Regions from separate parts of the Anaerosalibacter sp. Marseille-P3206 genome, predicted to be linked through region 2. Evidence: riboswitches for the same ligand, from Rfam matches in the RefSeq annotation. Region 2 holds a riboswitch; each other region holds the start of a gene.
What was found. Region 2 has a riboswitch for cobalamin ahead of BQ9840_RS04005 (FUSC family protein). Riboswitches for the same ligand answer to the same signal wherever they lie in the genome.
Positions count from the first base shown of each region.

Region 1: linked by a shared signal. The riboswitch ahead of sucC (ADP-forming succinate--CoA ligase subunit beta) and the one ahead of BQ9840_RS04005 (FUSC family protein) in region 2 are both predicted to bind cobalamin.
Region 3: linked by a shared signal. The riboswitch ahead of BQ9840_RS09070 (CGGC domain-containing protein) and the one ahead of BQ9840_RS04005 (FUSC family protein) in region 2 are both predicted to bind cobalamin.

Region 1 is NZ_FUHM01000002.1:2,262,011-2,273,261, forward strand. Features, by position in the region: gene sdaAB (L-serine ammonia-lyase, iron-sulfur-dependent subunit beta) at 1-591, opposite strand, end outside; gene uppS (polyprenyl diphosphate synthase) at 668-1,312, opposite strand; gene BQ9840_RS12175 (PspC domain-containing protein) at 1,453-1,851, opposite strand; gene BQ9840_RS12180 (FHA domain-containing protein) at 2,011-2,442, shown strand; gene BQ9840_RS12185 (FtsW/RodA/SpoVE family cell cycle protein) at 2,455-3,696, shown strand; gene BQ9840_RS12190 (peptidoglycan D,D-transpeptidase FtsI family protein) at 3,689-5,092, shown strand; gene pepF (oligoendopeptidase F) at 5,130-6,935, shown strand; cobalamin riboswitch at 7,045-7,236, shown strand; cobalamin riboswitch at 7,357-7,535, shown strand; gene sucC (ADP-forming succinate--CoA ligase subunit beta) at 7,656-8,816, shown strand; gene sucD (succinate--CoA ligase subunit alpha) at 8,830-9,726, shown strand; gene prdC (proline reductase-associated electron transfer protein PrdC) at 10,127-11,251, shown strand, end outside.
Region 2 is NZ_FUHM01000002.1:554,319-565,569, reverse strand. Features, by position in the region: gene BQ9840_RS04065 (alpha/beta fold hydrolase) at 1-204, opposite strand, end outside; gene BQ9840_RS04060 (ABC transporter permease) at 362-514, shown strand; gene BQ9840_RS04055 (sensor histidine kinase) at 561-1,418, opposite strand; gene BQ9840_RS04050 (hypothetical protein) at 1,448-1,936, opposite strand; gene BQ9840_RS04045 (response regulator transcription factor) at 1,938-2,579, opposite strand; gene BQ9840_RS04040 (ABC transporter ATP-binding protein) at 2,799-3,350, shown strand; gene BQ9840_RS04035 (LPXTG cell wall anchor domain-containing protein) at 3,340-3,624, shown strand; gene BQ9840_RS04030 (ABC transporter permease) at 3,629-4,369, shown strand; gene BQ9840_RS04025 (TetR/AcrR family transcriptional regulator) at 4,457-5,026, shown strand; gene BQ9840_RS04020 (hypothetical protein) at 5,061-5,732, shown strand; gene BQ9840_RS04015 (SDR family NAD(P)-dependent oxidoreductase) at 5,808-6,572, opposite strand; gene pepT (peptidase T) at 6,804-8,015, shown strand; cobalamin riboswitch at 8,022-8,210, shown strand; gene BQ9840_RS04005 (FUSC family protein) at 8,235-8,744, shown strand; gene BQ9840_RS04000 (AzlC family ABC transporter permease) at 8,918-9,667, shown strand; gene BQ9840_RS03995 (AzlD domain-containing protein) at 9,660-9,971, shown strand; gene ymfI (elongation factor P 5-aminopentanone reductase) at 10,010-10,747, shown strand; gene BQ9840_RS03985 (spore coat protein) at 10,811-11,251, shown strand, end outside.
Region 3 is NZ_FUHM01000002.1:1,615,360-1,626,610, reverse strand. Features, by position in the region: gene BQ9840_RS09100 (SAM hydrolase/SAM-dependent halogenase family protein) at 1-265, opposite strand, end outside; gene BQ9840_RS09095 (protein kinase domain-containing protein) at 456-1,229, shown strand; gene BQ9840_RS09090 (MarR family winged helix-turn-helix transcriptional regulator) at 1,205-1,501, opposite strand; gene BQ9840_RS09085 (ABC transporter ATP-binding protein) at 1,593-2,363, opposite strand; gene BQ9840_RS09080 (FecCD family ABC transporter permease) at 2,363-3,454, opposite strand; gene BQ9840_RS09075 (ABC transporter substrate-binding protein) at 3,458-4,480, opposite strand; gene BQ9840_RS09070 (CGGC domain-containing protein) at 4,502-4,822, opposite strand; cobalamin riboswitch at 4,936-5,122, opposite strand; gene BQ9840_RS09065 (caspase family protein) at 5,494-7,011, shown strand; gene BQ9840_RS09060 (S8 family serine peptidase) at 7,070-11,122, opposite strand.

The sequences.
Region 1 (11,251 bases), 1.7 Mb from region 2:
AATATAAGAATCAGCTTCTAGAACCATTGTGGCAATCTTGTTATCACGAGTAACTTTCATTGTTGCAATGTTTATTTCATTGTATGATAATATTGTACTTATTTTACTTATAGTGCCCTTTTTATCATTATACTTTAATATTAGTGTAGGTAAAACACCTGCAAAATCTACTTTTGTTCCATCAATATCTGTTACTAAAATATTTCCTCCACCAATAGAAGAACCTGTTACATAAAATTCGCTTTCATCTGTTTTGTGGAATATTATTTTAACGGTATTTGGATGTTCATAGCCTAAATCTGTTTCTATAAACTCAATTTCTATACCTTTTTCTTTTGCAATTTTGAGTGAATCTCTTATTCTTTCATCAGAAGGTTCCATTCCTAGCACTCCAGCAACTAGTGCTCTATCTGTACCATGTCCTCTATAAGTTTTTGCAAATGAGCCATGGAGTAGAAAGGATACTTTGTAAAAATTATTTCCTTCGATTTGTGCTGCAATTTTACCTAGTCTAGCAGCTCCAGCTGTATGTGAACTAGAAGGTCCGATCATTATAGGACCTAAAATATCAAAAACTCCATATTCTTTCATATTATCTCTCCCTATATCTTAGTCGTATTAATTTTAGCATTTATTATAAAAATAGGCAACAAAAAAGAGGGTATATTTACCCTCCTAGTGTAATGTCTTGTTCATTATACCACTCTAGAGCATTATAAAAATGTTTTGGTTTAAAATCTGGCCAATAGTCATCTACAATATAAAAATCAGAATAAACAGATTGTAATGGTAAAAATCCACTTAGTCTTCTTCGACCACCCCATCTTATAATTAAATCCACTCTTGAAATATCTCTTGAATATATAAGGTCTAAGGCATTATTTTTATTATTTTCTTCTATTAAATAATTTTTTAAGTCCCATTGCCAACCATAATTTACTAAAAAGTTTACCTTAATTCCACCATTTCCAAAGGTTTGTCTTCTTATAGTATAAGGTATAAGTTCCTTAGGAAACATAGCTGAAGTAGTATTTCCTACAACTAAAAGGGAAGCATTTTCTTTTGAAAGCATTTTTACTGCATCTACACATGCTTTAGTAAAGGCAAGTCTTTGAACTTTTGGCCTTTTCGTATTGTCAACTGTAAAGCCATAGTAGGTAATTTCCTTTATGCCTATATCTTCACATAGTTTAAAAAGTTTAAGTCCAGGTTCTAGACCACTTTTATAACCATTTTCCTTTGTAAGACCATTATCTAGTGCCCAACGTCTATTACCATCAGGAATTACCCCTATATGTTTAGGAATCCTCAAATAAAATCACCCCATATTTTTATAGAAATAATATTGTTATAAATATTATTTCCAATATATCAAAATAAATACAATTACAAGGATAGATTTATTTATGGATAAAATTAATAAAAGCCTTGATTTATAAATCAAGGCTTTTATTAATTATTTTTTTTCTGATTATATATAATGTAAATTCCGGCAACTATCAATAATATAGGCCAATATTTAGTAAAGTTAAAATATTTTAAAGTAAACCAAGGCCATATCTTTCTTATTAACATAATGGCTCCAATAACTATCAATAATCCGCCTACAAATAGAGCACTGTTCTTGTAATTACTAGAATCTTTTGAATCATAATATATGACTCCATCTCCTTCAGGAATGATTATACCACAAATGAAATAGGCTATTATGCCAGCTCCACCAGTAGATATAGAAAACAATAGCCAAAAAAGTCTAACTATGGAGGGGTCTATATTGAAATATTCACCTAAACCACCACACACACCAAAAATAACCTTATTAGTAGAAGAACGATAAATTTTCTTTGCCATTAAAACACCTCCTCAAATATAAGTCATAAGTTAATTTTAACAGATTTGTAACCAAAATTAAACACATTTAATTTATACTCAAAAGCAAATACTTTATTCACTTTATATAATCAATGTGGTAACATTGAATTTAGATAGAATTATTTTGGAGGTCAAAATATGTATAATATATTGTCATTAGTATTTAAATACTTGTTTATCCTCATAATATATTTATTTATGTTTAGTATTATAAGACTTATTTATTTAGATATTAAGGGGATGGGATTGTCTAGCTATGTTAAGGATACCTATTTAAAACTTATAAACCAAAAGGATACTCTTCCATTTAAGATTAAAGAAGTATATTCATTAGAAGAAGATATAACTATAGGTAGAAGTAAAAACAATACTATAACTATTAAAGATCCTTATATATCTAAAAATCATTTAAGTATAGTAAAAGATGAGGGAGATTATTATTTAGAGGACCTAGGCAGTGCCAATGGAACTTATATAAATGGGGATAGGGTAATGGATGTAGTAAGGCTAAAGAACGGTGATACTATAAGATTAGGGCAATTAGATTTTATTTTTGTTAAGAGAAATTAGGGAGTTGAAAATATGTTTAAAAAACTTATTAGTTATAGAGTTCCTAGAAATCTATTGGTATTGATTTATCTCATGGGGCTAATGCTTTTATTTTCTCAAAATATTGAAGAGCCTGACATGTTTACATTGGTTACTGGACTTGCTCTTGTACTTATTATATATGTTTCTAATTTTATATTAGTAAGGGTTTCTCCAGGAGATCATTATATATTTTTGATTGTAACTATGCTTATAAGCTTAGGAATAATAATGATCTATAGAATAAATCCAAGCTTAGGTGCCAAACAAGTTGTATGGGTGAGTATAGGAATTGTAGCCTTTTTTCTTTCCTATCTAATAGTAAAAAATATTAATGGATGGGATAAATGGATAAGGCTTTATGGCATAGTATCTCTAATATTATTTATTATCACTTTGATATTTGGCAAGACAATTGGAGGTGCAAGAAACTGGATAAAAATTAGTAGATTCAGCTTCCAACCAGCAGAGCTTATAAAATTATTGTTTATATTCTTTATAGCTTCTTATTATAACAATGTAGATAAATATAATTTGGACAAAAAAGGTGGTTATAAAATATTAATTGCTGTTTATATTTTTATTGGATTTTTATTTTTGCAAAAGGATTTGGGAACAGCATTAGTATTCTATTTAATATTTTTAGTTATACAATATGTTTATGAAGAGAACAGAAGATTGATACTTTATAATATTGTATTAGCGGCAGTAGGAGGAATCTCTAGTTATTTTATTTTTGACCATGTAAAGATAAGGGTGGAAACTTGGTTAAATCCTTGGCAATTAATAGATAATAAGGGGTATCAAATTACCCAATCCTTATTTGCTATAGCCAATGGAGGTTTTTTTGGTACAGGAGTTGGTTTAGGTCATCCTGATTTTATACCTGAAGTTCATACTGATTTTATTTTTTCAGCCATATGTGAAGAAATGGGCATATTTACAGGTATTGCAGTTATGATGTTGTTTTTGATTTTAGTTTATAGAGGATTTAAAATTGCCTTTAGTCAAGAAAACAAATTTTTTAAAATTGTAGCTTTTGGTATTAGTTCTCTATTTGGATTTCAAGCTTTTATAATATTTGGTGGAGTAATCAAGATGATACCATTAACAGGTATTACACTTCCTTTTATCAGCTATGGGGGAAGTTCAATGATTGCTAGTTTTATTGGATTGGGAATTCTTCAAGTGGCTTCAGAAGAATTGGATATAGATGAGGTGGAGCAAGATGGATAAAGAACTAAAGAGAATGATAAGAGTTTTTACAGCTATGTGTATTCTTTTTGTAGTTTTGATAGTGTATCTAAGTTGTTTTCAAGTATTTACAGCACCTAAAATAAAGAACAATAGTTACAACAAAAGACTTTGGATAGATGAAGAAAATATATTACGTGGAATGATACTTGATAGAAATGGTAAAATTTTAGCCTATAGTGAAAAAACAGAAGATTCATCTATTAGACATTACAACTATGGTAGTCTTTATGGTTATATTATAGGATATAGTTATAGGGAATATGGAAAGGCTGGTTTAGAGGCAACTTATAACAATGAACTATTAAATCTTAAGGAAAGTGCAACTTTAAATGAAATAAAGAAGATTATAGAGCCAAATGGAGAAGGTAATAGCTTAAAACTTACACTAGATCATGGTTTACAGGAGATGGCAAATGGACTGTTGAAAGGTAAAAAAGGGGCCATTGTATTGATGAATCCTCAAACAGGAGAAGTTTATGCAATGGCTAGTCAACCAACTTTTAATTCTAGTACACTTAAGGAAGACTGGAAAAGGTTGGTCGAAAATCCTGATAGTCCTTTTATAAATAGGGCAACTAGTGGACTTTATGCACCTGGTTCTACCTTTAAAGTTGTTACTTCAGTTGCCAGTCTAGAAACACCAAATGTAGAAACAAATTATGATTGTAGTGGTTCAATCAAGATAGATGGGTATAAATTAAAGGACTATGGTGGAAAGGCTCATGGAAAATTGGATTTAGAAGAAGCATTGGTTAAATCGTGTAACTCATATTTTGCACAAATGGGTATTCAAGTTGGGAAAAATAAGCTTGGTGAAGTTTCTGAGAAGTTTATGTTAAACAATCAAATACCATTTGATTTACCTGTAAAAAAATCTTCATTTCCATATAAGGAAGGTATGGGCAAAACTGATTTAGCAGCATCTAGCATTGGTCAAGGGAAAGTACTTGTTACACCATTGAATATGGCCCTTGTTGCCTCAGCTATAAGCAATGGTGGAGATATGGTAAAGCCAATATTAGTTAAGGAGATTATATCTCCTGATGGAAAGGTAATAAAAACTAATTATACTGAGACGATTTCTACAGTTACAAATAGTTTAGTGGCAAATGAGCTAAAGGATATGATGGTAGAGGTAGTAAAAAGGGGAACAGGTACAAATGCTAGGATAAAAAACATAAAAGTAGCTGGAAAAACAGGAACTGCTGAAAATGCATCTGGCAAGACTCATGCTTGGTTTATAGGATTTGCACCAGCAGATAATCCTAAGTATGCCATAAGTGTTATTTTAGAAGAAGATGGGACTACAGGTGGTAAGAGTGCAGCGCCTATAGCTAGAAAACTTATGATTGAAGCTTTAAATAGGATAAAATAATTTTAATTAAATTTTATTTATATAGGGAGGAATTATTATGGATATTGAAAAAACAGGTTTATTAGAAAGAGAAGAGATCCCTGTAAAGTATAAATGGGATTTAGAGTCAATGTATGCAAATAATGAATTATGGGAAAAGGATTTTGAAAAGGTAAAAACTTTAGCAAATGAAATTGAAGTTTACAGTGGAAAAACAGTAGAAAGTAGTAAGAATTTATTAGATGTTTTGGTGTTAAAAGATGAATTATATAGACTATCTTACAATGTATTGGTGTATGCAAGAATGAGATCTGATGAAGATAGTAGAAACAGTACTTATCAAGCCCTTACAGACAGGGCTATGGGTTTGGCAGCTTTGGTACAAGAGAAAACTTCTTTTATAGTACCAGAAATACTTTCTCTAGATGAAAGTGAAATGGAAAAGTATATAAATGAGCAAAAGGATTTAGAAGTATATAGACATTTCTTAGATACAATCTTAAGAAAAAAAGAACATGTATTATCTCAAAGAGAAGAAGCCCTATTAGCTCAAATGTCAGAAGTAAGTGAATCACCACAAAATACTTTTTCAATGTTAAATAACGCAGATATTAAATTCCCAAGTATTGTAGATGAAAATGGAAATGAAGTAGAAATAACTCATGGAAACTTTATACCATTTATGGAAAGCAAAGATAGAAGGGTGAGAAAAGATGCTTATGAAAATCTATATCATACCTATGGAAACTTTAAAAATACTTTTGCTTCTACATTAAATGGTTGTGTTAAGAAAAATATTTTTTATGCTAAGGCAAGAAATTATAACTCAAGTATAGAAGCATCTTTAGATGAAAACAATATACCTGTATCTGTATATGATAATTTACTTAATTCAATAAATAACAATTTAGATGCAATGCATAAATATATCAGTATTCGTAAAAGAGCATTAGGAGTAGATGAACTTCACATGTATGATATATATACTCCTATAGTTAAAGATACTGATATAAAAGTTCCTTATGAAAAGGCACAAGAGGTAATCATAGAAGGACTACATCCTCTAGGAGAGAATTATTTAGAAGTATTAAAAGAAGGATTCAACAATAGATGGATTGATGTGTATGAAAACAGAGGTAAAAGAAGTGGAGCTTATTCTTTTGGGACATATGATTCTAAACCTTTTGTACTATTAAACTATCATGAAACTCTTGACAATGTATTTACAATTGCTCATGAAATGGGACATTCTATTCATAGCTATTTTACAAGAAAGAATCAACCATATATTTATGGAGGATATAGTATATTTTTAGCCGAGATAGCTTCTACTACTAATGAAGCTCTTTTGATGGATCATATGCTTAAAAATGCAAAAGATAATAGTGAAAAATTGTATTTACTAAATCATTATTTAGACCAATTTAAAGGTACTATTTATAGGCAAGCTATGTTTGCAGAATTTGAAAGAGATATCCATGAATATGTTGAAAATGGAGGCGCACTAACAGCAGATTACTTATGTGATAGTTATAAAAAATTAAATGAAAAATACTATGGTCCTGATATGGTAATTGACGATGAAATAGCAATGGAATGGGCTAGAATACCTCATTTTTATTACAATTACTATGTGTTCCAATATGCAACTGGTTTTTCATCTGCAATTTCGCTATCAGAGAAAATACTAAAAGAAGGTAGTGAAGCTGTAGATAGATATATAGAGTTTTTAAGTAGCGGAGATTCAGATTATGCAATAAATGTACTTAAGAGAGCAGGAGTAGATATGACTACTAGCGAACCAATAGATAAGGCGTTGAAATTATTTGGTAAGTTAGTTGATGAAATGGATAAATTAATTTAGTATAAAAGGAGACCATTAGGTCTCCTTTTTCAAAATAATTATAATATTGACAAAGTGATTTATTTAGCATAAACTAGAGTTGGTTAGTGAAATAGTTATATGAAAATTAAATACCGTTATGTTTATAAGTTTATTTATATAATTAATAGGGAAGTTGGGTGAAAAGCCCACGCAGCCCCCGCTACGGTAAGTATTTCTTCATTATGATTGAAGAGTGTTTATCAATATGCCACTGGATTTTTCTGGGAAGGCGATAAACATATACTAAGCCCGGAGACCTGCTTATAAACAGTTTGCATTTTTCGGTGGGAAAAATAGTAACAATATGTTGTAGGACTTTGTGTTTATATATAAAGTTTATATATTTGTGTATTTTTCTGCCGTTAAAAATTTAACGGTTTTTTATATTTTTTGATACAAAATTAAATAAGAGGCTATTGGTGTAATAAAAATACTTAAAAGGGAAGTTTGGTGAAATTCCGACACGGTCCCGCCACTGTAATAGATAGAAGCTTATCAAAACCACTGTGCATGAGCATGGGAAGGTGAAAGATTCGTTATTCTTAAGTCAGGAGACCTGCCAATAGTAGCAATGCTGTTTATTACTCACGAGGATGAGGAGGTGTTATTAAATTAGTAGAGTTATCTACTTGTTAATTATGCCTTTCTGCCTTTAGAAAGGTTTTTTTGTGTGAAAATTAAAAGGAATGGAGGATTAATATGAATATTCATGAATACCAAGCAAAGGAAATATTAAATGAATATGGGATACAGGTTCCAAGGGGGCAAGTAATATTTACTCCTGAAGAAGCTTTTAAGGCGGCATGGAGAATAGAAAGCGATGTAGCAGTTGTAAAAGCACAGATTCATGCAGGTGGTAGAGGAAAAGCTGGAGGAGTAAAAATAGCAAAGAGTATTGATGATGTAATGCTTCATGCAAATGAACTATTAGGGAAAAAACTAGTTACTCACCAAACAGGACCTGAAGGCAAAGAGGTAACACGACTATTGATCGAAGAAGGCTGCGATATAAAAAAAGAATATTATATAGGACTTACTTTGGATAGAGGCACATCTAGGATTGTTTTAATTGCATCTGAAGAGGGAGGAACCGAGATTGAAAATGTAGCTAAAGAGATGCCAGATAAGATATACAAAGAAATAATAGATCCTGTTATTGGATTGACTCCTTTTCAAGCACGTCGCATTGGTTTTAATATTAATATTTCTAAAGAGCTTATGCAGCAATTTGTAGAGTTGTTACTAAATTTGTATCGTTGTTTTGTAGATAAAGATTGTACTATTGCAGAAATTAATCCTCTAGTAGTTACTGAAGATGGAAGAGTAATGGCATTAGATGCGAAAATGAATTTTGATTCCAATGGGTTGTATCGTAATAAAGATATATTAGATTATAGAGATTTAGAAGAGGAAGATGAAAAAGAAATTGAAGCTTCAAAATATGATCTTTCTTATGTATCACTAGATGGCAATATTGGTTGTCTGGTAAATGGCGCAGGTTTAGCAATGTCAACAATGGATATTATAAAATATTATGGTGGAGAACCAGCAAATTTCCTAGATGTTGGTGGTGGTGCCACAGAGGAAAATGTTAAAGCGGCGTTTAAGATTATTCTTTCAGATAAACGCGTAAATGGAATATTTGTTAATATCTTTGGAGGAATTATCAAATGTGATGTAATTGCAAATGGGATTGTTGAAGCTTGCAAGGATATAAAGGTCAAAGTGCCTATTGTAGTTAGATTGGAAGGTACTAATGTTGATGAAGGAATAGAAATACTTAACAATTCAGGATTAAATATTGTTACTGCAAATTCAATGGGTGAAGGTGCTAAGAAAATTGTTGAATTAGTAAAGTGAGGAGGGAATTTTTATGAGTATATGGGTTAATAAGGATACATTGGTAATTGTACAGGGGATAACTGGTTCAACTGCTAGTTTTCATACAAAGGAAATGTTGGATTATGGAACAAAAATAGTAGGTGGTGTTACTCCAGGTAAGGGTGGAACAAAAGTACAAGGAGTTCCAGTGTTTAATACGGTTAAAGAAGCTGTAGAAGAAACTAATGCAAGCGTTTCTGTTATTTATGTTCCTGCTCCTTGGGCTCCAGATGCAATAATTGAAGCAGTTGATGCTAAGTTGGATATGGTTGTTTGTATTACTGAACATATACCAGTGCAGGATATGGTAAAAGTTAAGAGATATATGGAAGGAAAGAAAACTCGTTTAATAGGGCCTAATTGTCCGGGAATAGTTATACCAGAGGAATGTAAAATTGGAATAATGCCTGGATATATTCACAAAAGAGGTCATGTAGGGATAGTATCACGTTCTGGAACCTTGACTTATGAAGCTGTTTATCAATTAAGCCAAAAGGGAATTGGACAGTCTGCAGCTGTTGGTATTGGTGGAGATCCCATAAATGGAACGAATTTTATAGATGTTTTAAAGGCATTCAATGAAGATGAAGATACCAATGCAGTTATTATGATTGGTGAAATAGGAGGTACTGCAGAGGAAGAAGCAGCGCTATGGATCAAAGAAAACATGTCAAAACCTGTAGTAGGATTTATAGCTGGTGCCACAGCACCAAAAGGTAAGCGTATGGGCCATGCTGGAGCAATTATTTCAGGAGGCAAGGGAACAGCAGATGAAAAAATAAGAATGATGAAGAAATGTGGAATAGAAGTAGCTGATACATGTGCCACAATAGGAGACACTCTTGTTGAAGTTTTGAAAGAAAAAGAATTGTTAGATTATTGTCTATAAAAATGTATTGACATATATATATAAAACAAATATTATATCAATAATTAAATAAAAAACATTTCGTCTTTTATATGGATGAAATGTTTTTTTATCAGTTATTTAGTCCTATCATGAGAAAGGATAGTTTAAAAATAGACACGGAGACTAAAAAACGACACACATAGATTGTTAATTTAATGGCATTGTAAGTATACATTATTCAATTGATATGTGAAAAATAAATCAATTAATAATGGTCAATTAAAAAATTAATGTCTATTTTCAGACTCTTGTTTTTTTAATTGACTAATTTTACCTTTTATAAAATCTAGTTTAAAAAGGATGTAAATCAGTATTATTAGCGGTTTTGACTATATTATTTGCAAATTAATTATTTATAGATTATTATATATATTGTGGTATGATATTTGCAACATACTTAATAGATGTTACATTAATTTTATGGGAGGTGAAGGCCTTGAAAAGAATGTCATTTATGTTAAAACAACATATAGGAGCACCATGTAATCCAATAGTTAAGGCTGGAGACGAAGTGAAGAGAGGACAATGTATTGCAGAGCCTTCAGGACTAGGTGCTAAAATATTTTCAAGTATTTCTGGTAAAGTAGAAACTGTTAATGATACTGAGATAGTAGTACTTGCAGATGATGTTCAAAACAAGGATTATGTTAAAATAAAGGAATGTGATTCAATACTTGATACTATTTATGAAGCTGGGATAGTTGGAGCTGGTGGAGCTGGTTTTCCAACTCATATTAAGTTGAAAGCTGATATACCAGATGGTTATATAATAGCAAACTGTGTTGAATGTGAGCCAGCATTGCATCACAATATTAAATTACTAGAAGAAGACCCTGGTGTTGTAATAAGGGGTATAGAATATGCAATGAAGGTTACTAATGCTCCAAAAGCGTATATAGGAATAAAAGCTAAACATAAAAAAGCTATTGAAGCTATTAACAAATATTTAGATGGCAATAAGGATATTGAAATCAAAGAATTAAAAGATATCTATCCAATGGGAGAAGAGAGAGCACTTATTCATGCTATACTTGGTATTTGGCTTGAACCAACACAATTACCACTAGAAGCTAAATGTGTAGTTATAAATGCTGAAACTCTTTCAAATATAACAAGAGCTGTTGAAGATAGAAAACCTGTTATAGACAAAGACATGACTATTATTGGAAAAATAAAAGGTGGAAATGAGCCTCATATTTTATTCCAAGTACCTATTGGAACTCCTATTAAGGAATTAATTGAAGAATGTGGAGGAATAGATGGGGAATATGGAGAAGTAATCATTGGAGGACCATATACAGGCAAGGCACAAGATTTAGATAGTTCTTATGTTACTAAGACTTCAGGAGGGGCAATAGTTACTATACCTTTCCCTAAATATGAAGGCCCAATAGGTCTATTAGTTTGTGCCTGTGGTGCAAATGAAGAAAGACTAAGAGATGTTGCAGCTAAGATGGGTGCAGAAGTTGTTGGAGTTACAAAGTGTAAAAATGTTATAGATGTA
Region 2 (11,251 bases):
ATTTTCAGGATAGTATTTTAAATAGTCAAAATTTCTACTACCTAAACCATGTACAAATACTATACCTTCCTTTCCATGCCCTTCAAATAATAGGGCTTTTCCCTTATCAACATATTTATCACCAGAAGGATATGGACTATTAAAATATAAGATGTTTTCATTTTTCCTTTCAAAAACTACATTTTCCCTAGAAATACTATACATATTAATCTACCCTTTCTTTAATTAAAATCTCTAAAGGCATAGTTAAATATAGAAATGTTTAACAACTATCATAATAGTATAATCAAATCAATTTAGTGTCAAATATGAAAAGACACTATTAAATTATTTCCCTTGACCTTAGCCTTAGGCTGTTGTTATGGTTGCTCATACACTATCTATAGTTCAGAAATCAGACAATATAATTGTTATTTCAAACGGAAAAGTATCAGAACAAGGAACCCATGAAGAACTTTTAAACAACAAAGGAAAATATTTTGATATGTGGAATGCAGAGCAAAATTTAATATAGGATATAAAGAGGAAACCAGCTCACATTATTAGCGGGCTGGTTAATTTTATTTTTGTATAGGAAAGTGTATCTCAGTTTGAAAACCCATTGTATCTCCACTATAAAACATAACCTCTCCATTATGCAATTCTACCACTTGTTTTACAATTAATAGTCCCAATCCATGGTAACTATCTTGATTCTTTCTTTTTTCAATTTGTATTTGCGTTGGTTTGTTTAGAGCATTTATTTTTTCTTCTGAGCAGCCTTTCCCATTATCTTTTACTGTGATTACCATTCTTTTAGCATAAGATACAACATGAATATATATATCACATCCATTGGGATTATGTTTTATAGAATTCAAGATTAAATTTCGAAAAGCTCTTTCAAGAAGACCTGCATTACCTTTTAGTATAAATTTATTATTTGGTTCAATATGAAAATCGAAAGAATATTTTTCGTAATCACCTTGATTTATAAAATCTACAATAATATTTCGAAGTAGTTTAACCATATCAATAGGTTCATTATCAATTTTAGTAAGGTTATATTCTAATCTTGATGTCAAATTTAAATCCTCAATCAAACTTCGAATGGTTTCACTACCTGAGATGATCTTTTGAAGATGTTTTTTTTCTTCTTCGTTTAGTGTAGCACTTTTGGATAATTGATCTGCATATCCTAATACCAAAGATAGCGGTGTTCTAATATCATGACTTACCTCAGCAATCCAATTAGCACGCATAGAATCTTGAGCTTTAAGCTTTTCTGAAGTATCATTTAGTGCCATCTGAATATAAGACAATTCACCATTACCTTCTAGTTTTATTTCTTTTCCTTTTGGCAAGTCGCAAATTGCTTTTGTAATAGGAAGAATATCTCTAAGTAATTTACCCTTAGAAAACCAGTAAAAAGCGAACAATATTCCTATATTAAGTAAAATATATAAAGCTATATATTTTGTAGAGCCCTCATTCCCTTGATGTCATAATAGTTAGCAGGATATTTAGCATAGCTATTCTTTGGAAATCCCAAGACCAAAACTCCTTTTTCTGTAACATAAGTAAATATTGGATAGTCTTTTAAATAGTACCGAGTAAAAAGTGCAATATCACTTCTAGAAAAAGAATGAGGAATTTCTGATGGGAGGTCTATATTCCATGCTATATTCCCTGATTGTTCATCTATTAGCATTGTCCATATATGGTTATCTTTTAAGGTATGTAAAATGGTATTATTTATATTAATTTCTTCTTTGCCATTATTTATCTCATTTATGAGTTGATTAGCGACATCATTTGGTTTTACTAATCCAGCGTTTCTCTTTACAGATTGATATCCGATGATAGTAAATGCTAAAAGGTTAATAAGAAGAAGGAGTACCAATGCAACAATAAATTGAAGAAGTTTGCGTTTGATAAATGTACTTGTAGATTGCAAATTATTTTCCTCCTTCCACAATTAGCTTATATCCCAATCCCTTTATAGTAATTAATGAATTTGGGTGAGATGGATTAACTTCAATTTTTTCACGAATCTTTCTTATATGAGCCATCAGTGAATTTTCATATCCATAATAGGCATCTCCCCATACTGCTTGACATATATTATCGATAGTTACAATACGGTTATTATTTCTATTAAGAACTTCAAGAATTGCAAACTCATTTGCTTTTAAAGGGATAAAAGTATTGTCTTTTTCTATTTCGGCACGATCCCAATGAATAATTGCATGTTTTAAATTTGTAGTTTTCGAATCCTCAGGATATGCTCTTTTTAAAATTGCATGGATGCGAAATAGTAGATCTTTTGGGTAAAAGGGTTTAGTTAAATAATCATCTGCTCCCAATGAAAATCCATGGTATTGGTCTTCCATATCATCTTTTGCCGATAAAAATAATACAGGTATATTTGAAGACTTACGAATTTCCTTTAGGATATCATACCCATTTCCATCTGGAAGCATGATATCTAATATTGCTAAATCTACCTCACTATTTTTAAAAACAGACAGAGCTTCTTCAACGGAAGTTGCTGTCGTAATATTTATATAATTTTCCTCTCGCAAAATCATTTGAATCATTTCAAAAGTTCAAATTCATCATCTACAATGAGGATTTTTTTATCCTTTAAATAATCAAAGTTATTCAATAATGAACACCTCCATACATTAGTATAGCATGGAAAATAGCAACAAGTTTATAGAAATTCTGATTTAAGGTAGATTTAAGGTAAGTATAAGGATGATATAAGGTTGGCTTGTTATACTACCCATATAAGGATGAAGAAAGGATGTGTATCTATGACAAATGAAGTAATTAAGCTTAATAACTTACAAAAAGAAATAGATGGAACTAAAATTGTTGATATTAAAGGTCTTACTGTAAAGGAAGGTGAGATTTATGGATTTTTAGGTCCAAATGGTGCAGGTAAGTCTACTACAATGAAACTTATATTAGGTTTGATGGAACCAACACAAGGGGAAATTTCTCTTTTTGGGAAAAAGGTAAAAGGTAATAGAAATCATGAGTTAAAACAAATTGGTTCTCTTATTGAAGAACCATCATACTATGCCAATTTAACAGGATATGAAAACTTAATGGTTATGCAAAAATTATTAAAATTTCCTAAAAAGAATATCATGGAAGCATTGTCTATTGTAGGGTTAGTAGAAGCTAAGGACAAATTGGTGAAAAATTATTCTTTGGGAATGAAGCAGAGGCTTGGTATTGCCTTAGCTATTGTGAGATTTCCTAAGATTCTCATTTTAGACGAGCCTACCAATGGACTTGATCCAGCGGGAATACATGAAATACGAGAACTTATCAAAAGTTTTCTTATCATTGAAAATTGAGAAACAGGCTATTTCCATAAGCATTGGTTTGTTTGGTGGATTTTTAGGAATTATGATGAGTAGAGCACCAAAAGTTTTAAGACGAATTCTTCCCTGGGGATACATTGGAGTTTTATCACCAGTAAAAATGATTTCTCTAAAGGTTGGAGATGGAGCTGTAGCTAGTTTCATACCGAAAACAGGGTTTGCAATAAGAGAAATAATTTATTTTCTAGTAGCAGTAGGGCTTATGTTATTATTTTCAAGTATCTTGAAGAAAAAGAATAGAAGGTGATCAAATGTTTAATTATATTACAGTGGAATTTAAAAAAACAAAGAAGAATTATCTATTGCTTATTGGGCTATTCTTTGTGGCATTTAGTTTATTTATAGGAACAGGTATTTTTGTTATGAACCGAGATGTTTTAAATGAGGGAACCTTACCCCTTGTATTGTGGGGACAATCTGCTTTTTATTATAGTCAGATTTTCTTTCCAATTATGATAGCAATTCTCTGCTCTGTAGTTGTTGGAGTAGAAAATAGAAATAAGAATTGGCAAAGAATGAAAGCTAATGGAGCTAGTATAGGGAGGATCGTACTTAGTAAAATAATCATATTATCTATATATGTTTTATTAATTCAATTTATTTTTTATACTTTGTTTATGTGTATAGGAAAATTTGTTGATATTCCTTTTGAAAAAGGAGATGAAGTTAAGTTCCTATTATGGACGATTTTAGGATGGCTAGGAGGAACATCCATTATATCTATTCAAGTATTTTTTAATATTAGAACAGAGAGCTTTACCAAACCTATAGGAATTGCAACAGCAGGTGCATTTGTAGGATTCTTTATTATCTTTATCAGTCAAGATTTATTAAGAATTTATCCTTACTCACAAGGTACAGTAGCTATGAGATCTAGGGTATTAATGCCTATGCAAGGAATAGATTTAATATTATTTATCATTATTAATTTGGTAATGTTTTTAGTAGGGCATCTTTTCTCAGTACGTACACTAAAAAGAAGGAGTTATTAACTGTTTTTAATTCCCAAGAAAAATATTGACAACAATATAATTATAATATAATATTAGAGTGAACAATGTTCATGAGGTGAAATAAATATGGATAACAATAATAAAAATTACAAGAAAATCATTTTATCACAAGCAAAAGACATCGCTATTAAACAAGGCATTTCAAAAGTAAATATTCGTTCAGTAGCAAAGAACAGCGGAATTGCCATTGGTACAGTGTATAACTATTTTCCATCAAAGGCAGATTTATTAGTAGTTATTATTGAAGATTTTTGGAAAGGTGCTTTTTCAGAGATTGATTGGAAGGACCTTGAAGGTAATGATTTTTATCAAAATTTAGAACAAATTTATAATATTTTATATTCATATCTTAGCAAATTTAAGGAAAACTGGTTAGAACAGTTGTATCTATTAAAAAAGGATGAAAAGTTGCTTGGAAAACAAAGAGAAAACAAATACTTTGAAAAAATTTATAATATAATAATAGAATTAATGGATATGGATAATTGTATCAAAGAGTATCAATGGTCTGATATCATTACAAAAGAAAAAACAGCAAAATTTATATTTGAGAATATGTTGATTATGCTTAAAAGTGAAGAACAAGATATAAGTTTTTTTATTGAAATTTTAAAAATAATATTTAATCAACAATGAACTTTGTTCACAAATATTAAAAAGGAGTGATAATATGCAGGCTATTATGGAATCTTTATTTGATATTATCTATTTGTTTAGTGTTATTATATTGGGGACAATAATGATATCAAAAAGTGGGAATAACAAACAATATAAGTTATTTGGTTTGATGGCTGTTTTGTTAGGTGCAGGGGATGCATTTCATTTAGTACCTAGAATGTATGCATTGTTTACAACTGGGCTTGAATCTAATGCTCATATATTAGGAATTGGAAAATTTATAACTTCAATTACTATGACAATATTTTATGTCATACTATATCATATATGGAGAATACGTTATAGTATTGTAGGGCGTAAGGAGCTTACGTTTTCAATTTATGCCTTAAGTATTATACGAATAGGATTATGCTTTTTCCCTCAAAATGAATGGTTAATATTTAATCCACCTGTTTTGTGGGGAATATATAGAAATATTCCATTTTTAATTATGGGGATTATCATTATAGGTATTTTCTATTCAGAAGTCAAAAAACATGGGGATAATAATTTTAAATATATGTGGCTTGCTATTGTATTGTCCTTTGCATTATATATACCAGTTGTATTGTGGTCTAATAAAATCCCATGGATTGGTATATTAATGATACCAAAAACTCTTGCTTATGTTTGGGTAGTAATTATGGGGTATAGAGAATTTAAATCTGTTGTTTGCAACCATTAGTTAGAAGTTTTTATTAAGAAAATAGTATTGCACTAAAAGAAATTCCAACTGTATTTTAACAGTTGGAATTTCTTTTTAGTAAGCCGTCCATCCACTATCGGCAGTTATACATTGGCCATTAATAAAACTTGAATCCTCAGAAGCTAAAAACAGTGCTAAATTAGCAATTTCCATACCGGTTCCGCTTCTTGGATTTCCACCTACATTTGCCATTATAATATTAAGTCCTTCTTGATTTACATTTTTCATAAAGTCTCCAGTAGCTATTTCAGTTTCAACGCCACCAGGGCATATAGCATTACATCTAATATTCTTTTTAGCATACATATATCCTGTATTTTTAGTTAAACCTACTAAAGCATGTTTAGATGCAGTATAAGCAGCTCCAGCTCTTGCACCGTATAAGCCACCAATAGAAGCAACATTAACAATATTACCGCTACCTTGTTCTAAAAAAATCTTTACTGCTTTTCTACTGGTATAGAATGGTGCATATACATTTAGACTAAAAACTTTTTCCAACATATTATCATCTACATCGCCTACAGGGCTAAAATTATCCATTATACCTGCATTATTTACTAATATATCTAATTTCCCAGAATTATTGTAAGCAAAATCAATAACTTTTTCAGCTTCTTCTTTGTTTATCAAATCCGCACCATATGGAATTATTTTTCCTTCAAAGTTTTTTACACTGTTTGCCAGTTCCTCAAGTCTTTCAACTCTTCTAGCAACTGCATAGACTATAGCACCTTCTTTTGCAAATAAATAGGCAATATCTTTACCCATCCCTGCACTTGCTCCAGTTACTACAGCTACTTTACCATGTAATTTCATATAAAACACTCCTTTTGGTTAAATTCTTAATAAGAGTTATGCTTGTTATTATATTAATATACCAATAAATGTAGATTATAAACATTAAAAAAGATATTTTCAATATTATGTAATTTTAAAAATGTTCTTTGTGTTTTTGTATGGACATAAAACAAGGTTAAATATATACTAGTATATAAGGAAGCAACAGTGACGAAATAAAAAGAATTACAAAATTCAAGGAGGGATAGTATGGATAAGGTTATTGATAGATTCAAAAGATATATTGCAGTAGATACAAAATCTGATGAAAATAGTAGTACTTGTCCAAGTACAAAAGGACAATTAGAACTGGGGGCTTTATTAGTAGAAGAATTAAAGGAAATAGGTCTTAAAGATGTAAAACAAGATAAAAATGGATATATATATGCTACACTTAAATCAAACATTGACAAAAAGGTACCAACAATAGGATTTATATCACATTTAGATACTAGTCCTGATTTGGATGGTAAATGTACAAATCCAAATATTTTCACGTATGAAGGCGGAGATATTAAATTAAATGATAAGTATACTATGACACAAAAGGAGTTTCCATTTTTAAAGGATCTTGAAGGTAAAGAACTTATTACTACAGATGGGACAACTTTATTAGGTGCAGATGATAAAGCTGGAGTGGCTGAAATCATTAGTGCCATGGAATACTTGATACTAAATCCTGAAATTAAACATGGAGATATCAAAGTTGGCTTTACACCTGATGAGGAAATAGGAAGAGGAGCAGATTTATTTGATGTAGAAGGATTTGGAGCAGATTTTGCTTATACTGTTGATGGAGGACCATTAGGTGAACTAGAATATGAAAACTTTAATGCAGCAAGTGCAAAGGTAGAAATTGAAGGACAAAATGTTCATCCTGGTTCAGCAAAAAATGTAATGATAAATTCTCTAAGAATTGCAATGGAACTTGATAGTATGTTGCCAGTAAATCAAAAACCAGAGTATACAGAAGAATATGAAGGCTTTTATCTATTGTGTGATATGAATGGTAGTGTAGAACATACTGTTTCAGATTATATTATTAGAGATCATTTCATGGATAAATTTGAAGAGAAGAAAGAACATTTTAAAAAAGTAGTTAATTTCCTAAATGAAAAATATGGAAACATTATTACCGTGGAAATAAAAGACAGTTATTATAATATGAAAGAAAAAATAGAGCCACATATGGAAATTATAGACCTTGCTAGAGACTCCATGCTAGAACTTGGAATCAAACCTCAAATTCAGCCTATTAGAGGCGGTACAGATGGAGCAAGACTTTCCTATATGGGTTTACCATGTCCTAATCTCTTTACAGGAGGGTATAACTTCCATGGAAGATTTGAATTGATACCAACAGAATCTATGAAGTTGGCAACTCAGTTGATTGTAAAGATTATTGAAAATAATGCTAAATAGATAAAATTTAATATGTTGACTATTGGTACAATCTAATACTATTAAATTGTTTAAAAGGGAAATTTGGTGAAATTCCGATACGGTCCCGCCACTGTAATAGATAGAACCTTACTTATACCACTGTACATTAGTATGGGAAGGTGTAAGGTTTGCAATTCTTAAGTCAGGAGACCTGCCAATAGAAAAACGCTGTTTATTACTCACGAGGATGGGGAGGTGTTGTTTGTTATAATTATGGAAAAAACTATGGAAAAGAAAAACAAAAAAATCAAATTTCTAGGTATGAGAGTAATAAAAACAGTTATTGCAGTATACTTGTGTTTTTTAATAAGTTTCATTAGAAAGACATCGCCTTTTTATTCTGCAATAGCTTCAATATTATGCATGCAAAATAGTCATGATAATAGTTTTAAAGTAGGAAAAAATAGAATGATTGGAACAATAATTGGTGGACTATATGGGCTGCTAGTTATAGTAGGTATTGACTATATTAATGTTGAGTTATTTAGTCCTATTTATTATTTAATTTTAAGTTTGTTTTTGATTCCAATTATATATACAAATGTTTATTGCAAAACTGCTAGTTCAACTTATATTAGTTGTGTAGTCTTTTTAAGTATTACAGTATCTCATATAGGAGATGCATCACCAACTATTTTTGCATTAAATAGGATAATTGATACATTAATAGGAATATTAATTTCTCTTTTAATAAATAAAACACTTTAAATTATTTTATAAGGCAATCCAAACATTCCCTTAAACTGCAAGTTTAAGGGAATGTTTTTTTATTATAAAGAGAATAATAAGGATTTTTGTCAAAAATACTGTTATTTTTCTATAATTTTTGTTACAATGGAGTTTGTGAATTAAAATACAATATATGAAAGGAAGGTGTAGTTTTGAATAATTTCTATAGTTTAAGAGACAATCGAGTTATTTCTAAGAAAGAAAAAAGCAAATCTGATTTTTTAAAAGGTGCAAAAGATGGACTACCTATCACACTAGGGTATATTCCTGTTGCTTTTACATTTGGCATGATGGCAGTTAATGGGGGTATACCTATTTGGATGGCAATTTTGATATCATTAACAAATCTTACATCTGCAGGACAATTTGCAGGAGCCAATTTAATTATAGCTAATGCTTCCATTTTCGAAATTACATTAACTACATTTGTAATAAATGTACGTTATATGCTAATGTCATTATCTCTTTCTCAGAAAATTTCACCTGAAACATCTTTGGCAAAGAGATGTATAATGGCTTTTGGAATTACAGATGAGATTTTTACAGTTGCATCCTTAGAAGAAAAAGAGATTACTTTTTCCTATATGATGGGATTAACTGTTTGTCCTTATTTTGGATGGGCTTTAGGTACTACATTAGGAGCAATGATAACTTCATTATTGCCAGAATCATTGCAAAGTTCAATGGGAATAGCATTATATGCAATGTTTATTGCACTTATTGTTCCATCAGCCAAAAAATCTAAATCCGCATTAATTGTTGTAATAGTTGCAGTATTAATGAGTTGTACTTTTGAATTGTTACCAAGTATGAAAATAATTTCAGGAGGATGGAGTATAATCATTACTACTGTTATAGCAGCAACTATAGGAGCAATACTTTTCCCAAGAAAGGATGATTAATTTGAGTAAAAAACTAATAGCAGTAATCATGATGGCTGCAGTTACATATTTAATACGAGTTATTCCAATAGCAATTTGTAGGACTAAAATAAAATCAAGATTTATAAAATCTTTTTTATACTACATACCCTTTGCTGTTTTGGGAGCTATGACTTTCCCAAGTATATTATTCTCTACTTCAAACATATATTATTCAATAATAGGTACAGCTACAGCTTTAATTTTAGCTTATTTTGAAAAAGGATTATTGACAGTTGCCTTGAGTTCAGTATTGGCAGTATATTTATGTGGATTAATTTTCTAGAATTAGGGAATATAATAGATATAAGGAGATATGATCATATGAAAAAAACAGTATTGATTACCGGTTCTTCTAGGGGAATAGGAAGAGCTACGGCGAAAAAGTTTGCTTTAGAAGGTTATAATGTAATTATTAATTACCATAAAAGCAAAGACAAAGCTCTTTCTTTATTAGAAGAGTTACTTTCATCAGGTGCAAATGCTATTGCTGTACAAGCTGATGTTTCTGATAGAAAACAAGTTGAAGCAATGTTTGAAGAAGGATATAAAAAATTCGGAAATATTGATGTACTTGTAAACAATGCAGGCATTGCTGATATGACTTTGTTCACTGATATTACTCAAGAACAATGGAAAAGAATTTTTGATGTAAATGTCAACGGAATGTTTAATTGTTGTCAATGCGTTCTTCCTAAAATGATTAGTGAAAAGGCAGGAAGAATTATTAATATCTCATCTATTTGGGGATTGGTGGGAGCTTCTTGTGAAGCACACTATTCTGCAACGAAAGGTGCAATTATAAGTTTTACTAAGGCATTGGCTAAGGAACTAGGTCCTTCTAATATATTGGTTAACGCTGTAGCTCCAGGAGCAGTGGATACTGATATGATTGCAGGAGTTAGTGAAGAAATTCGGGAAATAATCAAGGATGAAACACCACTTGAAATAATTTGCAAACCAGAGCAAATTGCAAATGTAGTATATTTCTTGGCAACAGATGAAGCTTACTTAATAACAGGCCAAATAATAAATGCAAGTGCTGGTTTTGTAATTTGTTAGTTGGATGTATAAAAAATCCTTATCTGCAAAGGATAATCATAGAAAATAATTGGAGGTGATACTTTGCAGATAAAATTATCTCAAAAGGAAAGAATGTTATTAGAAGATGGCAAGAAACAAGAAGATTTATGTGTAAAAAAATATCAAGGATATGCAGCCAAAGTTCAAGATGTACAACTTAAAAATTTATTAACAGAAATTGCCCAAGATGAACAACATCACTATGATATGATCAACCAAATGTTACAAGGAATGGAACCCAATATGGCTCATAGTGGTGGAACAACAACTCTGCCAACTGATAATACATTACAACAAGTTAGTGGAAATGTAAATGATCAAATATTACTAGAAGATTTGTTGTCTACTGAAAAATATGTATCCGGGTTTTACGATACAACAGTATTTGAGGCAGCAAATCCTAAAGTTCGCCAAGCTGTTCAACATATACAAACAGAGGAACAAAATCATGGTGAAAAGCTATTTAACTATATGAATAGTCAT
Region 3 (11,251 bases), 1.1 Mb from region 2:
AACTTGGAATATCATGAGTTATATCAAACATCTTTAGCTCAGGATCTGTTTTAAAAGCAACACCTTTCATTGCAGATACAGCTCCATCTTTTAGACCGAAATCTGATAAAAATACTAATGCTGACCTTTTGTCCAAATAACTTTCTGCTTTTGCAGTTGTCTTTGCCTCATCAGCAAAAGCAAAACTAGCTGTTGATAGCACTAATACTAGTGCAATAAGTAAACTAGTTAACTTGATATGTGTTTGTTTTTTAGAATTAAACATGCAATCCCTCCTAATATATTTGTTCTGATTACTACCAAAATATTATACCACAAATAAAAATTAGTGCTAGGAAGTAAGTTACTGAGTTAGTAAATATCGCCACTGATACTTTGTCAATTGTATTGCTTTTATAGCACATATTTGTATATAATGTAATAAAAGAAAATTATATCATCTAAGGGGTGATTTTATGGAGTTAATTAATAATAGGTATAGAATTATTAAAAATCTAACACAAAATAATATATTTTCTACCTACCTAGTTCTAGATATGTGGGATGAAAATAAGAAAATGCAATTAAATGTATTAAATTATGAATTTATGCCTAGTTCACTGATAGATTTTTATTCAAGTGAATTTCTAAGCTTCATAAATATCAACAGTGATAATATAGTTAAAAATTATTATTTCAACAGAATATCTAACATTGATAATAAGGAAGTAACAGAAGAACAATATTATTATACTTATGAATATATCAAAAAATCTATGGAATTATTAGAATACATAGAAAATATGGACTTTTTTGATATTATAGATATTTTTGTAGAAATATGTAAAGCTATAAATTATCTTCATCTAAAAGGGCTAAACTATGGTGAATTGAATATAAATAATATATTGCTCATAAAAAACAATGGACACTATAAATTGAAGCTTAAAGATTTAGCAACAGTAAAATTAGAAAAAAACTGCTATATAGATGACAATACCGACTGTTCCTATTTTAAATCCCCTAGAATACTATCTAATGAAAATCCAGATAAGGCATCTGATATATATTCACTAGCTACTATATTATTAACTATGCTTAGAAAAAAACAAGGTAATTTAAATCCTAAAGATGATTTAGCTATATTCAGAAAAGAAGTACAGGATGAACGCACTCTAAAAGTACTAAAAAGGACAAGGGGACAGGTTCACTGTCCCCTTTATCATTATAGATTTTTTCTACACAGTTGATATAATTCTAATAGTTCTTTATCATAATCATTTTGTAATTGATCCTTCATCCTTTTCCCTTCTTCAGTAATTCTATAATAAACTATCTTAGCAGATTTATATTCTCTTTTTAAATAGTTTGCATCTTCCAATTTGTTAATATATACATTAACCATAGATGGAGCTCCATCAATTATTTTTGCAATTTCTTTTTGAGTTGTATCCGGGTTCATTTCTATATGTTGTAATAATAATAACTCCTTAAGTTTATTTGTTGGTTTAAAAAACTTCATGCCATCACCTCTAGAACAAATTATATCAAATTCTAAAGTAAACAACAATTCAGATACAACTCAAATTATATCCTTAACCATAGAAAATAGTTTAAATATGAAATGGTTTAAAAGCTATACTCATAATCTTGTTTTCCTTGTTCAAAATTATTTCTGAATCAACATCATATAGTTCCTTTATTAATTTTTTAGTTAATACTTCCTTTGGAACACCATAATCTACAATTTGCCCATCTTTCATTGCATATATTTTATCGCAATATAGTACAGCTATATTTAAATCATGAATAGCTGATATAACCGTAATATTTAGACTTTTTGCAATAGACATAAACTGAAGTTGATATTTTATATCTAGGTGATTTGTAGGTTCATCTAGAATCAAACATTCAGTATCTTGAGCTAATGCTCTTGCCAAAATTACTCTTTGTTTTTCTCCACCAGATAAACTATTATAATCTCTATGTGCAAAATCCTCCATTCCTACCTTTTCCAAAGAACTTAAAGCTATTCTATAATCCTTATGGTTGTCCCTTTCTAAAAATCTTTTATGAGGAGATCTTCCTATTAAAACCATATCCAATACTGAAAAATCAAAATCTAATTCATTATGCTGAGAAACTACTGCGATCTTTTTTGCAGTTTCTTTTAATGAAAGATCCTCTATATCTTTATTATCTATAAATATAGTACCTTTTTTAGGTTTTAATGTACGATATAGACATCTTAACAATGTACTTTTACCACTACCGTTAGGACCAATTATTCCTACAAATTCATTATTAGAGATATTGATACTTAAATCCTTTAGTATTTGTTTTCCACCTAAAAAAACAACTAATTCCTCAGAGCAAACTTCCATCACCTTCCACCTCCAAAACCATATGATTTATTTATCATTAAATATATGAAAATTGGAGTACCTATCATAGATATCAGTATACCTATTGGTAACTCACTACCTGGTATTATTATTCGTGATAAAACATCTGCCCATATTAAAAATATAGAACCTATTAAAGCCGTAATTGGTATAATCTTTTTATGATCGGTTCCGAATAATATTCTTACAATATGTGGAATTATTAACCCTACAAAACCTATAATTCCTGATGAATACACTATTAAACCTATGATTAAAGAAGTTACAAGTAAATAAACTTGACGATATGTGTGCAAATCTTTTCCTAATGTAATAGAAACTTCATCACCAAGAAGCATTAAGTTTAAAGTTCTATATTGAGTTATAAAAAATATGGTGGAAATTATTATTATAGGAAATATGAATTTTATACTTTCCCATTTAGCACCTGCCAAACTACCCATTAGCCAATAAGTAATGCTCCTGATTTTCTCTTTGTTCTTGCAAAAATATACTATAAAGCTAGAAAAAGCTGAGCATAAGGTACTAAGGGCCATACCAGATAATAATAATTTTGTAGAATTAGCCCTACCATTTATATTCGCCATAGTTATTACAAGAATGGATATGGCAAAAGCTCCTATAAAAGCACATATCCCAACATAATTGGACCCAAGGGATATGCCCACTCCCAACATAATAGCTAAAGTTGTCCCTAAATATGCCCCAGATGATACACCTAAAATATATGGATCAGCTAAAGGATTTTTAACAACTGCTTGCATTATTAATCCTGATATTGATAATCCCATACCAACACAAGTAGCTAAAATAATCCTTGGAAGTCTTATAAACCAAACAATATCTATAATTGCATCGCTAGGAAGAGTATCTGGGTTTCCTATAGAAAATGTCTTATAAAATATAATCCTATAAATGTCTTTAAATGATATATCAACAGACCCCATAGCTACAGATATTAATATTGAAAATACTAATGCAACTAAAAGTATAATAGAAACACCTATATATATAGGTGTTCCCTTAAATAATCCCTGTTGAATATCCTTATCTAAACTCTTCTGTTCCATATTCTACTCCTCATAAAGGTCTGGATATAAACCTTTGCTAATAGTTATTATTCCATCTAAAGTTCTAATACCACTAGCATAAACTTCGCTTAACATTATAGGATGTACCCTTTCATTTTTTATAGCTGCTATACTAGAAAGAGCAGGATTTTCTGTAATAGCTTTTAAAGCTGTATCCCTATCTATTTCATCACCATAATAAACAGTGAAAATTACATCAGGATTAAGTTTTACTAAATCTTCTCCACCAATATTTCCATTTTGCCTTGCAACTAAATCTGCACCAACCTGAGTAGCTACATTTCCTCCTATACTATCTTCTCCATAGATTCTAAATACATTATCTCCACCAATTTCTAAGATAACAGTTTTTACTGGATCTTTATCTTTTGCAAAATTTTTAGCTTTTTCTATTTCATCTTTCATGTTGTTAACTATTTCATTTGCTTTATCTTCAACATCAAAAATTTTACCCATATTTAAAATATCTTCATATTCGTTTTCTAAGGAATTAGGTTGTACAACACCACTATTCTGTGCCATATAGGTGTTAATCCCTCTTTCATGCCAAAAATCAACATCTCCTAAATTCTTTTCACCAAATAGAGAATACCAGCTTAGTATAAAGTCAGGTTCCATTGCAAGAACTTCCTCTTTTGTAGGTCTATTTTCATAATATTTAACTTTTTCAAAAGCTTCTTTGTATTCGTCTTTTACTTCATGATCTAATCCAGCTGTAGCAACAATTCTATCTTCCAATCCTAATGCTAATAATGTTTCAATAGAATTTTGATATACAGCCAAAACCCTTTCTGGTGACTTTTCAAATGTAATCTCCACAGGTTCAGCAGAATAATTATACGTCTTTATAGTTACTGGATAGTGAGATTCATTATTATTTTCTGACTCTTCCATAGACTCTTGAGCAACTGTAGAAACATTTTCCTTAACATCAGATTCCTTACTACATCCAGTAACTCCAAAAATCATAATTATAGCTAAAAACAAACTTAAAAACTTTTTCATGCTATCCTCTCCTTATGTGTTTTAATGAGTACCTTCGATAATCTGAATACCCTTTGATTCAAAAATCTCCTTTATTTCGTCTAATCTATTAGCTTCACATTTAACTATACAAACTCCTAGATGAAGTTTATCAACTCCATTTTCTTTTAATTTTTCTGCTATATTTATTATATTTTCCTTAGTATTTTTAGAGCAAATATCACAAGTAAAGAAAGACATAATTTCAGTATCTATATTCTTATATTGGGAAAAATGTTTTTCTTTATTATTATAAGCCCTGAAACATCCCATAGTTGTACATATACCATTAATTTTTTCACATATTCCAATTGCTATTTTCATATTTCCCCCTAATTAAATTTAATAAAAAAACAATCCTTTAATACACACAACAAAGGATTGCTCATAGAGAATGTCTATAAACCATTTTATTTACCCCCTTTATCGTCCGTAAAGTATAGTAATATAAAATAGGCAGGTGTTCTGACTTAAGCCTCATTGTTTTTTCAGCCTTCCCAGTTTCCCAGTGGCATATTGAAAAAACTACTCTATTACAGCGGCGGGACCGTGTGGGATTTTCACCCAACTTCCCTTTTAATCTACAAATTAAAAATTAATAGAACCTATTTTAAACTATTAAATTGACAGTTAAATTTTACTAGGTGGTTAAAGATTTGTCAAGCCCAAGTACCGTAAGTTTTGCGACAAAAAAACCTTCCCTACTGTCTCACCTTATGTCGCAGCATGGTTTTATTTAGTCTCCATAACAAATCTATGAACATTAGCCAAATATATATCATTGAATTGTTTTTAATATTTTTATATTATATATTTGAAGGTTGACATAGCACTCAACCTTTAGACTAATAGCAGTTCTGTCTACAACTGAGGCAAGCTTATAGCTTGCCTTTACATATTAAAACTCCTACTTTATAGAAGGAGTTTTTTTTTATTTATCGAATATATAAATATAACATTATTCTGCAAACATATTTATACAAGGGGGAGATAATTTGATTAAAAAAAATACTATAATTACAATATTAGCATTTGTTTTATTACTTAGTTTTGTACCAACTGTAAGCTATGGAATTGAAACTCCAACCTACAGAGCTTTACTAATAGGTAATAGTAATTATCAAACTTCTGAAAACCTCAATGGTCCATCAAACGACTTAATAAGAGTTGAAAATGCTCTTACTTTTAATTACTTTGGAACAAACAATACACCTTTCACTAGTATAATAAAGAATCAAAATTTAACAAAAGATGAGATAATAAATAGTATTAGAGAAGCATTTAAAGACGCTAAACCAAGAGATGTTTCCTACCTATACTATTCAGGCCACGGTGCATATGATATTTCAAATAATACATCCTATTTAATAGGAGTAGATGAATATGGTTTAAGCGTTCATGAATTAGAAAAAGAACTAAGAAATATACCTGGGACAATTGTAGTGATATTAGATAGTTGTCACTCAGGAGGATTCATAAATAAGAGCTTTGGAACAATGTCTGAAAACAACTATACAGAAGAAGATTATCTAAAAAATTATAATCAATCTATTTTAGATGCCTTTACAAAAATAAAAAGCCGAAGCTACTTAACAGATAGTAAATACAAAGTTATTACAGCAGCTTCAATAAATCAATATTCCTATGAATATAATTTTTCAGATAGTTGGGGGTGGGGAGGAGAATTCACTAGAGCTTTTGTAATGGGCAATGGATATAATGGCAATTTTCTAGCTGATGGTAACTATGATGGTAATGTAACTCTACAAGAAATTTATTACTATACTATGAATAACGTAAGAACAAGTAATGTCCAAACATATCCTATTGGTGACAACTTTATAATTGGCTCTACTATAAAAAAAGCTTCTCCTGAAAATATAATTACTTGGAAAACCTCTTATGATATTCCTCTTAATAAGGCATGGAATATTAAATTTAACATGAAATTAAATAAAGATGCATTGGAAGATAATATATATATATTAGATTCTAATGGCAATAAATTCCCAACAGATGCTAAAATAAGCTCTGATGAACAAAACATTACTATTACTCCTTTAAAAAACTATGATTACAATTCCCAGTATACTATAGTAATCGAAGACAATATATACTCACAAAGAGGACATAGACTTAAAGATAAAGTATTAGCCTCTTTTTTCACAGTAGAAGGTATAATAGATTATGAAAATACATGTTTAGATTTTGTTCAAAATGGCCATTTCACTAATCATTCATATCCAACTATACGAGAGGCCTTTGACAACTACTTTTATAATCCCGCTTGGGAATATTTCTACTCCAATGAAGATACACATGTAGTCGAATTTAATGGGATGGTCAAAAAAAATGGTGTTTATGGAAATCTAATAATACAATTCACAGTAGACTTAATAGAAGAAAACTTTAATGTAAACTATGTAGCATTTAACAGTGAACCTTTAACTACTAAAGAATTTGAAAGCCTTTTAAATGCAATATATGACTATTATATTAATACACATAAGTAAAACACAGAAACGAAAGAAGAACTCATTTCTAATTAGAAATGAGTTCTTCTTTGTTTATTTATTCAGTTCTTTCAATTGTTATAACTTCCTCCACCATATTTCCTGCCATATCTACAAGAACTATTTTTAATTCATTAATTCCTATATCTAAATCTACATCAAAAGTAAAGCTTTCTTCAATAGGTTCTACTATTGAATATTGAGATAATCTATCAACTCTATTAACTTCACTTCCATTAATATATAAAGTTAAAGCTGGAAAATTATCTTTCATCAATATTTCTAAAGTAGCGCTTTCATCTGTAAGCTCTCTTTCCTTTACTTCCACTGTCAACTCTGGTTCAGTAGTATCTACCCAAAATCTTCTAACTATGCTAGTCTCTACTCCACCTTGACTAATAGAAAGGATTTCAACCTCATGATATCCATCTTCAAACTCTAATTCAAGTTCAAATTCATATCCTTCACCACTTCTTATTACTTCATCATCTTGTTTTATTTCGATCTCTTCATTATAGGATACATCAGCTTGTATTCCATTAATTTTAACTACAGGAGTTAATGTTGTATCAAATACATAACCACTAAATTTAATGACATTTTCATTGTATGGCTCTAGTAATTCAGGATTAATTAAGTAAATAACTGGTCTACCTTCATCCTTACCTTCCGCAATATTCTTTTCCCTCATATTACCTGCATAGTCTAATACCACCACTTTAATCTCATAATTTGTTAACCCTGATAGATGTTCTAACATATCTATTTCAAATAGATTTTGTTCATCTTCTACTTCTATATTTTCTACAGGTTTGTTATTAACAAATATAAGTATTCGTGAAAGACCTATTCCACTATCTTCAGCTTCAAATTTTAACTTTGAACTATATTTATCAAATGATAAATTGCTTATCTCTGGTGCTTTAGTATCCACATATACAGGTATTTTCTTTTCCTGCCACCTTGCTCCATCATAATGGATTTTAGATTCAATCTCATAATAATACAATCCATCTTCAACAATCTCACCATTTATCTTACCATCCCAAGCTCTATTAGGATTGAAAGAAAATGGTAATTTCCTTCCTCCATCAATATAAGTTTTTGATGCAAACTGCTCTGTTAAAATAGTTGATAATTTGTTTCCTTCACTATCTAAAATATTATATCTAACTTCTTCAGCATTTCTCATAAATGAAGGTATTGGAATAACTATATTAGTTCCAAATATTTCACCATCAGCAGTACCTGGACTAATAGCAGCTTTACTAGGAATCATAAAGTTGAATTCTCCATCTATCATTCCAGCATATCCATAATAGGATTCTTCTCCTAATTCTTCAAATCCGTCTAATATCTCTGGTTCATCCCAGCTACCATAAAACCCTAAGAAAGGTATGCTAAGTTCAGGATAAGTATCAGAAGTATCAGCTAATCTAACAAATCCTTCAACAAACATATTTCTATACAATTCCTCATCCATTCCAAAATCTACATGTAAAGTAAAATCTACATAATCCTTTGCAGGAATCGTTATAGTATCTGGTCCTGATACTACTTTATCAATTTCTCTAGCTACTAATAAATTGAAATGATCTTGGTAAATATAATCAGTTAACAAATCTAAATCAATACTATAAGTAATCTCCTTATCAGTTGTATTGATTGCTCTTAAATTTAAATCAAATTCAGTTTCATTAAAATCAAACAACTCTACCTTAGCCTCATTATTTAATCTATTAACCACTATTACTGGTGTAACTATGGCACTTTCTACATCCATTAATCCTGCGCCCTGTTTTCTTGGTGAAATAGCTATGTTTTCTTCATCTAATAAAACTTTAGCTGTATTCATCAATAGTATCTTTGCTAATTTAGTCTGCTCACCAATAGAACTTTCTTTAGCTGACGATGTATAAACCGTTTCATTCCCATGTATATCCATATAGATAAGTGTTTTAGGAAGAACAGACAAATCTTTTACTTCCTCATTAAACAATGTAATTATATTCCCTTTGCTAGTTTTAATATAGATTGGTTCGTTTTCTGTAATAGCCTTTAATATTTGCTCATTAATCATATCACTATATTCTGAATCCAATAACCTTCTATCATAAGCCCTATTTCCAATAATTATAGAATTATTAGGCAATGGTGATACCTTATCACCTATTTCATCACCTATAATTAAATCTTCAAGATGCAATTCATTTAATCTGCCATTTTTACTAATATATTCCTTAACTATTGCAGCACCACCTGAAACATGAGGAGCTGACATACTTGTACCACTCATAGTCCCATAACTGTTATTTTGAAGTGTAGAATATATTTGTCCCCCCGGAGCAGTAATTTCTGGTTTTAACTCTAAACTTGGAGTAGTACCCCAAGAAGAAAAATCAGACATCTGTCCTGACATAGGGTTTGGAACTTGCATTTCATCATCTGTGAAACTAACAGTCTTAATAGGAGATTCAAGCATTTTATCTCCACTACTATGTCCAACAAATACAGCAGGTATTGTAGCTTCAGGAGGATAGGCCATATTAATTAACTCTTCTCCACCATCTTTGTGATTATATACAATAACTCCAATAGCTCCTGCCTTTTCAGCATTAACTATCTTTTCTACAAAAGTTAATCCCCCACGTATAATTAATGCTATTTTCCCACTTACATCTATCTCTTCAAAATCGGTTACATCACCCACTCCACAATCTACATACTCTACATCAGAACCCAGTGAAACTGGATGATTAGAACTAGCAACTGATAAAACTATCTTTTCATCACCAAGTATTAAATATGGAGTCATCATATGAGTATTTTCAAAAGATGCAACTTGGATTGAATCATATGAAAGTCCTGGAGCCCCTACAAGGCCAATATCAGGATTGTTTTTAGTAGGTAATCCAGAGTTTGTTTCAGTCCAACCATGAGCTATATATCCAGAGTTTCCTGCTGAAATAGAGCATACAATACCATTATCCACTGCATAAGAAATAGCCTTATTTACTGGACTATCTTCTACATAAAATGAAGCAGTAGAACCTAAACTCATATTTAGCACATTAGCCCCTAACTTTATAGCTTCTTCAATAGCCTCTAAATAAATGTCATCAAAAGTCGTAGCATAAATAGGGTCATTACTAAATACCTTCATAGCTAAAAGTTGTGATTCAGGAGCAACACCTTTAACATATCCATTAGCAGCTACTGTACCAGCTACATGCATACCATGTTCAGAAGCTGAAGGTCCAATATCAAGTATTTCTTCATTTTTATCATAATAATTATAACCATAAGGTACTTTTTCTGTATAAAATCTACCCTTTAAGCCCTGTTCATTTTTCATTACATTAATATCTTCTTCACTTAATGAAGCAGCACCACTATTAGTTAACACCATATCTGAATGACTTGGGTCTATACCGGTATCAATAATCGCTACAACCATTCCTTCACCTTTAAATCCTAAATTCCAAGCATTAAGAGATCTAACCATATCATTACTGGTGTGCATATCAGGTTTAATAGTAGGTCTTTCATATTCCTTAGAAATGTAAACCTTTCTAACTCCCACTATGTTTTCTATAGCATCTATTTCACTAAATTTAGATTTACCACTAAATCCATTAAATACAGTAGTAAATCTCTTATCTAAACTGAAACTGATATTCTTACTATGAATTTCCCTTTCAACTATTTCCTGCTTTTGTAAAAGTTCTCTTTCTAAACTATCTAGCTCTCCTTTAGGCATTGCAGAATATTGTATATCTTCTTCTGTAGCATAAGTTATCAAAGGTCTTTCTTCTAATTCAACAATAATCCTTACTTCATCATCTTCATCTAGAATAAGATTATCTATCTTTTCACCTTTTTTAAAAGCATCTTTTATTTCATCAATTATTTCATTTGATACAGGTTCCCAAATTGTATCATCTAGGGATTCTATTTGATCATTTTCTTCAATGTTTTGTTCAATGTTTTCAACATCCTCATCTACACTTAAAAAAGATTCTGGTTGTAATTGTTCTTCTCCAAAAGCAAAACTCGAAACCATTAAAGATAAGATTAAAACAAACATAAGCATTTTTGAAATTCGTTTCAAATCATCGTCCCCTTTTCTAATATATTTTTACAAACTACCCTCCTTTTTTAAAAATTTATATATGTATATTCTATATTCTATATAAATATAGAAATTCCTCTAATTTTTAGAATATTTTCTATCTTGAAA